Regions from separate parts of the Pseudomonas germanica genome, predicted to be linked through region 1. Evidence: predicted binding sites of a transcription regulator. Region 1 holds the regulator's gene; each other region holds the start of a gene.

Region 1 (3,114 bases):
CCACGGATTCCGGATGATTTGCATCTGCCGCGCCGTCATCAACTGGTCAGCCGCGCCGTCAGCGTGCAAATGCAGGAAGAACCCAGCGAAGAAGCCATGGCTGACATGTTCGCTGATATCTATCACAGCCCGACCAAGCAGGTAGGCTGAGGTATTCATGAACAGTTTTTGTACCTACATCGATGGTCTGCCATGCATTGTTCCGGTTGTGAACGCGCAGCCAGTAATGTGGCCTCCGTCTATGCAAGACAAGGTAAAGAAATAACATGGGCAGCATGCATCCCGTACAGGTGATCGCGGTGACCGGCGGCAAAGGTGGCGTCGGCAAGACTAACGTGTCAGTGAACTTGTCGCTGGCGCTGGCAGAGCTTGGCCGTCGGGTCATGCTGCTGGACGCCGACCTGGGTCTGGCGAACGTTGACGTATTGTTGGGGCTGACCCCTAAACGCACGCTGGCCGACGTCATCGAAGGCCGGTGCGAGCTGCGCGACGTGCTGTTGCAAGGCCCCGGTGGCATTCGCATCGTGCCGGCGGCGTCCGGCACGCAAAGCATGGTGCACCTGAGCCCGGCGCAACATGCCGGCCTGATTCAGGCGTTCAGCGACATCGGTGACAATCTCGATGTACTGGTGATCGACACTGCTGCGGGTATTGGTGACTCGGTAGTCAGTTTTGTTCGCGCCGCGCAAGAAGTGTTGCTGGTGGTCTGCGATGAGCCGACCTCGATCACTGACGCTTACGCGCTGATCAAACTGCTCAACCGCGATTACGGCATGAACCGCTTCCGCGTCCTCGCCAACATGGCGCAGAGCCCGCAGGAAGGGCGCAACCTGTTCGCCAAGTTGACCAAGGTCACGGATCGCTTTCTTGACGTGGCCCTACAATACGTCGGCGCCGTGCCTTACGACGAAAGCGTGCGTAAAGCGGTGCAGAAGCAGCGCGCGGTGTACGAAGCCTTTCCGCGTTCCAAGTGCGCGCTGGCGTTCAAGGCGATCGCGCAGAAGGTCGACACCTGGCCGCTGCCCGCCAACCCGCGTGGCCATCTTGAGTTTTTCGTCGAGCGCCTCGTGCAGCAAACGGCAGGGCCCGTGCTATGACCGCAAGCGGTATGAACTACTACAAGAAGTCGGCACGTGACGCGCAGTACGAGTTGATCGAGCGTTACGCGCCACTGGTCAAACGCATTGCCTACCACTTGCTGGCGCGCTTGCCGGCGAGTGTGCAGGTCGAAGACCTGATCCAGGCCGGGATGATCGGCCTGCTTGAAGTCTCGACCAAATACGACGCCAGCAAAGGCGCCAGTTTCGAAACGTACGCGGGCATACGAATCCGCGGTGCGATGCTCGACGAAGTGCGCAAAGGGGACTGGGCGCCACGCTCGGTTCACCGCAATACCCGTATGGTCAGCGACGCGATTCGCTCAATTGAAGCTAAAACCGGCCGTGATGCTAAAGATCACGAGGTTGCGGCCGAACTCCAATTGAGTCTCGACGATTACTACGGGATTTTGAATGACACCTTGGGCAGTCGCCTGTTCAGTTTCGACGACCTGTTGCAGGACGGCGAACACGAAGGGCTGCACGAGGATGGCGCGAGTGCTCATATGGAGCCGTCACGCGATCTGGAAGATGAACGTTTCCAGGCAGCGTTGGCGGACGCGATTGCCAATTTGCCGGAGCGTGAGCGACTGGTGTTGGCGCTGTACTACGACGAAGAGCTGAACCTCAAGGAGATCGGTGAAGTCCTTGGCGTCAGTGAATCGCGGGTCAGCCAGTTACACAGCCAGTGCGCGGCCCGTTTGCGGGGGCGTTTGGGGGAGTGGCGAGCGCGCTGAAGGCAGTGTGGGGACACTGCGAACGAGGCTGGTGCGGTGATGAACGGCACCGGTCTTGCTCTGTTGTGCTCCAGACAGTCTTCGAGTGCTGCGCCGATTGATTGAAGTGGCGCGTCCAGGTGCTGGGCGCGTTTAAGACTGCTTGGAGGTCGAATTGAACAAAGACATGAAAATCCTCATCGTTGATGACTTCTCAACGATGCGGCGGATCATCAAGAACCTGCTGCGTGATCTTGGGTTCACCAACACCGTCGAGGCTGACGATGGCGTGACTGCCATTCCAGTGCTCAACAGCGGAAGCATCGACTTTCTGGTAACGGACTGGAACATGCCGGGCATGACCGGTATCGACCTGCTGCGCCACGTGCGTGCCGATGAAAAACTCAAGCACCTGCCAGTGCTGATGGTGACTGCAGAAGCCAAGCGCGAGCAGATCATTGAAGCCGCTCAGGCCGGTGTAAACGGCTACGTAGTCAAACCTTTCACGGCTCAGGCGTTGAAAGACAAAATCGAGAAGATTTTCGAACGCATCGGCTGATGAACGCGCGGGGGAGCTATGGAGCATAACGAATCTTCACAGGGCGATTTCGAGTCGACCCTGAAAAAACACGCGGTCGAACTGGTCGAAAGCCTTGAAAAAGGCAGGTTCGGCGACGCTGTGCAACTGATCCATGAGCTCAATCAGACCCGTGACCGTGGCCTGTACCAGGAAGTCGGCAAGCTCACACGTGAACTGCACAGTGCGATCGTCAACTTCCAGATCGATCCGAACATGCCGCAGGCCGAGGAAGTGTCGCAAATCACCGACGCCACCGAACGCCTGGGCTATGTGGTCAAGCTGACAGAAGCCGCGGCCAACCGCACCATGGATCTGGTGGAAAGCGCCACGCCGGTGGTCAACAGTCTGGCTGATGAAGCGCAGACCTTGAGCGCCGATTGGGGTCGCTTCATGCGTCGCGAGGTCGGGGCTGAAGAGTTCCGCGAGCTGGCGCGCCGGGTCGACGGTTTTCTGTCACGCAGCAGCACGGACAACCGTGCGGTGTCGAGCAATCTCAACGACATCCTGCTGGCCCAGGATTACCAGGACCTGACCGGTCAGGTGATCAAGCGTGTGACCCAACTGGTCACCGAAGTCGAAAGCAATTTGCTCAAACTCGTCCTCATGGCCAGTCAGGTCGACCGCTTTGCGGGCATCGAACATGACCGCGCCGCGATGCTTGCAGAAAAAGATCCACAAAAACATCTCTCGCAGGGTGAAGGTCCGCAGATTCATGCCGATA
Region 2 (3,114 bases), 3.1 Mb from region 1:
TTCACTTGTCTTGAACTGGTTTGTACATCCCGGGTAAGCGTTTCGATCGCACCAAGGGTTTCCACCATCCGTTGTTGGCCGCGAAGGGCTATGTCCCGGGACGCCACCGACAGCTCTGAAGTGGACAGCGCATTACGGGCTACCTCTTCAATAGCGGCGGTCATTTCATTGACCGCCGTGGCTGCCTGTTCGATTTCTGCGTGTTGTTGGTAAATATCCTGGCCTGATGCCTCTGCGACGGAGCTCAACTGGGCTGTGGCGCTGGTCAGCTGGTTCGATGAACCGGAAATTCGACCCAGGGTTTTGATCAGGTTGTCCTGCATGGTTGCCAGGGATTCGAGCAGACGGGTGGTTTCATCATTTCCGGTCGGATGGATGGGTTTACTTAAGTCTCCCTCGGCAATCGTTCTGGCCGCTCTTACCGCTGCATTCAGTGGTGCGGTGATACTGCGGGTCAGCAGCCATGCCACCAGGATGGTGCCAATGCCGACCAGGATGATCACCAGCACCACTCCTCTGACAGCACTTTGGTAAGCCTCTTCTGAATGATTGCCTGCTGTTTCCGCGCCTTGGTTCGAGCGTTCAATCAGGTCGTCGAAGTTCTTGGTCATCTGATCGTACGAGTCCCTGATGGTCATCAGAAATGCCCTGGCTCCTGTCTTATCTCCTTGACGAGAAAGCTTGAGCAACTCGAGGTGGTTTTTTGCATAAACCTCAAGGCTGGCATTAAAGGTATTCAAGCGATCTTTTTCTTCGTCGCTGACCAGCAGCTGTCCGTAGCGCTGCATCTGCTCACGAACTTGCTGCAGGCGACCTGCGGTCTTCTCCTCGTAGGACTGCATATCTTTATCGCTGACCGAAAGGATGTGCTGCATTGATCCCATTCGGTAGCGGTTCAACGCAGCGTTCGCCGCCCCTAATGCGCGAACCCGCTGCAGCCAGTTGTCCTTGATCTGGACCGATTGGTCCTGCACCTCATCAATTTGTCTCAAGGCGAATACCCCTAACGCGACGCTCAGCGCGGCAATGATGACGAACCCGAGCAACATTCGACCGGCGATTGAGAGATGTCTTGGGAGCATGAGCGGTGTCCTTCATCAGAGTGGCGCGATCCGAGTCTTAGCCGGATGCGTGTATTTATGCTGATTAAAATAGCATTGCATTTTGATGTGTCAATGTGCCAATATTTTTTAGCGATTTTCCGAGGCGATTGATCTTGGTTTCGGGCTGTTGGTCTTTATGTGCCGGACTTGACTAGATCGAGTGGGCTCCTTACGCGGCCGCGAGCATCGCTGATCGTTTTCGTTAGATTGAATATTTGCATGTGAATATTCATCGGCCAAAGCCGGATTTTCCTTAGCGTTCAATAATAAAACCCTGTTCGAGGAACCATCTGTCATGCAGCGCAGAACCAAAATTGTGGCCACGTTGGGGCCAGCAACAGAGTCGGTCGAAGCCATAGAGGGCTTGGTTACGGCGGGCGTGGATGTCGTGCGTCTGAATTTTTCCCATGGCAGTGCTGAGGATCACATTGCCCGTGCCAGATTGGTTCGTGAGTTGGCGGCCAAGCACGGCCGCTTCGTGGCGGTGTTGGCAGACTTGCAAGGTCCGAAAATCCGAATTGCCCGTTTTTTGGAGGGGAAAGTGATCCTCGAAAAGGGGCAGCAGTTCGTGCTCGACGCTTCTCTGGACAAGAATGCAGGCGACAAGCAGCGAGTCGGCATTGATTACGAAGCGTTGATTACCGACAGCCGTCCAAACGACATCCTGCTGCTCGATGATGGACGAATCGAGCTCAAGGTCTTGAGTGTCGAGGCGACCCAATTGGTCTGCGAAGTCCTGGTCAGCGGGCCTCTCTCGAACAATAAAGGGATCAACCGCAAAGGCGGTGGGCTGTCTGCATCGGCGCTGACCGAGAAGGATTTCGCCGATATCAAGACTGCCGCACAGATGCAGGTTGACTACCTGGCCGTATCGTTCCCACGGGACGCTTCGGATATGGAGCAGGCGCGTCGATTGCTGCATGAGGCGGGAGGGCAGGCAGGTTTGATCGCTAAGATCGAGCGCGCCGAAACCGTCAATGACTTGCGTGTTCTGGATGCGATCATCGAAGCGTCGGAAGGTGTCATGGTCGCCCGTGGCGATTTGGGCGTGGAGATTGGCGACGCGGAATTGGTGGCGGTACAGAAACTGATTATCGACCGTGCTCGCACATTGAATCGGATCGTGATCACGGCGACGCAAATGATGGAGTCGATGATCACTCAGTCGATGCCGACTCGTGCTGAAGTATTCGACGTAGCCAATGCGGTACTCGATGGTACCGATGCGGTGATGCTCTCGGCGGAAACCGCAGCAGGGGCCTATCCGATCGAGACGGTCGAGGCCATGCATCGGATCATTATCGGTGCCGAAAAACACCCGCAGTCCCACCGTTCCAAGCACCGTGTCGATCAGGTGTTCCACAAGATCGACGAATCCATCGCCATGTCGGCGATGTATGCCGCGAACCATTTGCACGGCGTCAAAGCCATTATCTGTATGACGGAAAGCGGTGATACGCCACGTTTGATGTCGCGTATCCGCTCACACCTGCCGATTTTCGCATTCTCTCGCAATCTGGCTACGCAGAATCGGGTCACGCTCTTTCGTGGAGTCACCACCATTCCATTCGACAGCGATGATTACGCCCCTGAGTTGGTGAATGAAAAAGCCGTGGAGCAATTGACCCGGCGCGGCGTGGTCAAGGCTGGCGATCACGTGTTGATTACCAAGGGCGACTACCTTAACGCCCAGGGTGGCACTAACTCCCTTCGCGTCGTCTGCGTCGGTGAAACCATTCGCTGAGTGAGGAAGCCTTGATGAATGCGATCAATTCAACGGACCACGACGGGGTGCATCACCGCGATCGTGACACCTGGCCAAGAGACTTCGATTTTCGTGAGCAGTACGCGGAGCAGCAGGAATTGATGAAGTTGCAGGGCGACAGCACGCCAGCGCCGAAACTTCCGAATGGGGAAAACCATGCTTAATAAAAACAGCCTGATTCAACACATCAATGCCCGGGAGATACTGGACTCGCGAGGGAACCCGACAGTCGAAGCCGTGGTGACA
Region 3 (3,114 bases), 1.2 Mb from region 1:
ACGACAATATCGATGCGGCGGTTGACCGGATTGAATGGGTTTTCCTTGTCGAACAATGCCGACGAGGCGTAACCCACTACCCGCGCCACTTGCGCATCCGGATAACTACCGGCAACCAAGGCACGCCGGGCAGCGTTGGCACGGTTGGCCGACAGCTCCCAGTTACCGTAATCACCGGTACCGATATAAGGCTTGGCATCGGTGTGGCCGCTGATACTGATCTTGTTCGGCACCGCTTTGATGGTGTCGGCCATGGCCAGCAGGATGTCTTCGAAGTACGGTTTCAGGCGTGCAGAACCGGAGTCGAACATCGGCCGGTTCTCGGCGTCCATGATCTGGATGCGCAAACCGTTCGGAGTGATCTCGAAGAGGATCTGATCCTTGAACTTCTGCAACTGCGGGTTCTCGTCGACCTTGTTCTGCAGTTCTTGCAGCAGCAGTTCCAGACGTTCCTTCTCGACCTGCTCGGCCATGCCTTCAACCTGTTCAGTATCGACCGTAACCTTGTCAGGCTGCGGCTGCGATTTCACTTCCGGGTTAAGGGTGTTTTCCGGGGCCAGGGTCGGCGTGCCGCCCAGGTCGATGATGTACGGCGTGCCGCTTTCGGAGAAGCCGACCGGGTCTTTGAAGTAACCGGCGATAGCGATCTTCTGCTCGGGCGTCGCGGTGGACAGCAGCCACAACACCAGGAAGAACGCCATCATCGCCGTGGCGAAGTCGGCGAAGGCGATTTTCCACGCCCCGCCGTGATGCCCGCCGGCTATGCGCTTGACGCGCTTGATGATAATCGGCTGATTATTTTCCATGACTTAGCGACCGCGAACCGCTTGTTCCAGCTCGGCGAAGCTTGGACGGTGCGCCGGATACAAAACCTTGCGACCGAACTCGACCGCCAGCGAAGGCGGCATGCCGGAAGCCGAAGCCACCAGCGAGGCCTTGATGGCTTCGTAGACGTTCAGCTCTTCCTTGGCATCGTGGGCCAGGGAATGCGCCAATGGGCCGAAGAAACCGTACGCCGCGAGAATACCGAAGAAGGTACCGACCAGTGCCGCACCGACGTGCAGGCCGATGGACTTCTGATCGCCTTCACCCAGCGAGGCCATGGTCACCACGATACCGAGTACCGCCGCGACGATACCGAAACCGGGCATGGCATCGGCGATGCCGTTCACCGCATGAGATGGATGCTCGAGGTCTTCTTTCAGGCTGTACAGCTCCATGTCGAACAAGCCTTCCAGCTCGTGCGGCGCCATGTTGCCGGACGACATGATGCGCAGGTAATCGCAGATGAACGCGGTCATGCGTTCGTCTTTGAGCACTGCCGGGTACTTGGCGAAGATCGGGCTCGCAGCGGCATCTTCGATGTCGCCTTCGATGGCCATCATGCCTTCGCGGCGGCTCTTGTTGAGGATCTCGTAGATCAGCCCGAGCACTTCCAGATAGAACGTGTGGCTGAAGCGCGAACTGAACATGCTCAGGGATTTCTTGAGCACGTGCATCGTCATGTAGCCGGGGTTGGCCTGCAGGAATGCACCGAGTGCCGCACCACCGATGATCAACACCTCGAAGGGCTGGATCAGGGCGGCAATCTTGCCGTGGGAAAGCACGTATCCGCCGAGCACGCTCGCGAATACGACGATGATGCCGATAATTTTAGCCATAGGTAGAAAGTACTTATTTAAGTCGGGTTCAAGGTCATATTCGGAAGTTAAAAAATCTCTTCTTCTACTTATCGGCAAAACTGCGCCAGACTATAGCCAGTTCAGGCGAAAAGCCAATTTAGCCCATGCCGGGCGCGTCTACAGTCAGTGAAGATCCCGTCCAGACATGGCTAATGAAACGAACGTCCCACACGCAAAACCGACCACACTCGACGGCTGGGTCAAGCTGCTCGACAGCGTCCGGCTGCCCGTGCCGCAAGAGGCTCACGACAAAGTCTGTCGGGCGATCCGCGACAACCGCAGCTCGTTGCGCGACATCGCCGACCTGATGCAGGACAGCCCGGCACTGGCCTTGAGCATCATCCGTGAGGCGAATCGTCACACCCATGGCACCATGGCCACGCCAGCGGAAAACCTTGAGGTGGCGATCAATCGTCTGGGCCTGGCGCGGACCGAAGAATTGCTCGCGCGCCTGCCCGCCGAACCGCAGATGCAGATTCCCAAAGCCCTGCGCCAGTTACAGATGATCAGCCAGCACGCGACGCAACAGGCCAACGGTTTTTTCGCCAGTCGCCTGGCGCGACTGTGGCAGGACATTCATTGGGGCAGCCTGTTGTTTTTGTCGCCGCTGTGGCCATTGGCGCTGACTTATCCGCAATTGCTCGAAGAATGGGAACTGCGGGTTATCCACAAGGGCGAATCGGCGCGCGTGGTCGAAAAGCAATTGTTCGGCGCACGCCTGCTGAAAATCGCCGAGGCGCTGGTGCAAGTCTGGCACCTGCCGATCTGGGTGCAGCAGGGTTATAAGCTGCTGCTGAGTGAACAGCGCGAACTGGTCAAAGTGCTGCGCATCGCCCGCGACAGCGAACATCCGTTGCGCCAGCAAAACCGGCTTGATGACGACCCGACCCTGCGCCGCTGGCTCAATCAGCCGGCCAATACAGTGCTGCTGGCCAACGGCCTGGCACTGTCGGCGCAACAGGCGTGGGACAGTCCGCACAGTGAGCGCTGGCAGTACCTGACCAGCCTTTATCTGCAGATTTCCATGGATGAAGTGCAACAACAGTTGCACCAGCAAGCCGCCAACAGCGCGCGCCATCATGCGATGCCCGACCTGTGGCATCCGGCGGTTTCGTTGCTGTGGCCGTGGGGCACCCATCGTTTGCCAGCCGGCATGCTGCCCGCCGCTGCGCCAACCTCGGAAGATCTGACGCAATGGCGCCAGCAATGCGCCGAGCTATTGGCCGAGCCAAGCCGCTTCACCAATGCCATGAGCCTGACCGTCGCCGCTCGCGATGCGCTGGTCGCCAGCGGCATGCGCCGGGTGATGATCCTGATGGCCGATCGCACACAGTCCAATCTGCGCGTGAATCAAACCGCCGGGCTGCCGAAAGAAGCGGCGGCGCTGAATTTCGTCGTCAGCCAGAGCAAGGTCTTGCAACGGCTGCTCGCG

What was found. Region 1 encodes FliA, which starts transcription of late flagellar genes. Its sites were predicted from a motif close to CTAAAGTTTNNNNNNNNNNNGCCGNTAA; they were not measured.
Region 2: J0G10_RS22655 (methyl-accepting chemotaxis protein) is a predicted target of FliA. The motif match lies at 1,333-1,360, and genes of this name have one in related genera.
Region 3: motA (flagellar motor stator protein MotA) is a predicted target of FliA. The motif match lies at 1,730-1,757, and genes of this name have one in related genera.

The regions. Positions count from the first base shown of each region.
Region 1 covers NZ_CP071586.1:2,064,714-2,067,827, forward strand. Annotated here, with positions in the region: gene flhF (flagellar biosynthesis protein FlhF) at 1-150, shown strand, start outside; gene fleN (flagellar synthesis regulator FleN) at 267-1,097, shown strand; gene fliA (RNA polymerase sigma factor FliA) at 1,094-1,834, shown strand; gene J0G10_RS09135 (chemotaxis response regulator CheY) at 2,001-2,372, shown strand; gene J0G10_RS09140 (protein phosphatase CheZ) at 2,391-3,114, shown strand, end outside.
Region 2 covers NZ_CP071586.1:5,124,898-5,128,011, reverse strand. Annotated here, with positions in the region: gene J0G10_RS22655 (methyl-accepting chemotaxis protein) at 1-1,082, opposite strand, end outside; gene pyk (pyruvate kinase) at 1,399-2,847, shown strand; gene J0G10_RS22645 (hypothetical protein) at 2,862-3,032, shown strand; gene eno (phosphopyruvate hydratase) at 3,025-3,114, shown strand, end outside.
Region 3 covers NZ_CP071586.1:834,676-837,789, reverse strand. Annotated here, with positions in the region: gene motB (flagellar motor protein MotB) at 1-806, opposite strand, end outside; gene motA (flagellar motor stator protein MotA) at 810-1,661, opposite strand; gene J0G10_RS03625 (HDOD domain-containing protein) at 1,828-3,114, shown strand, end outside.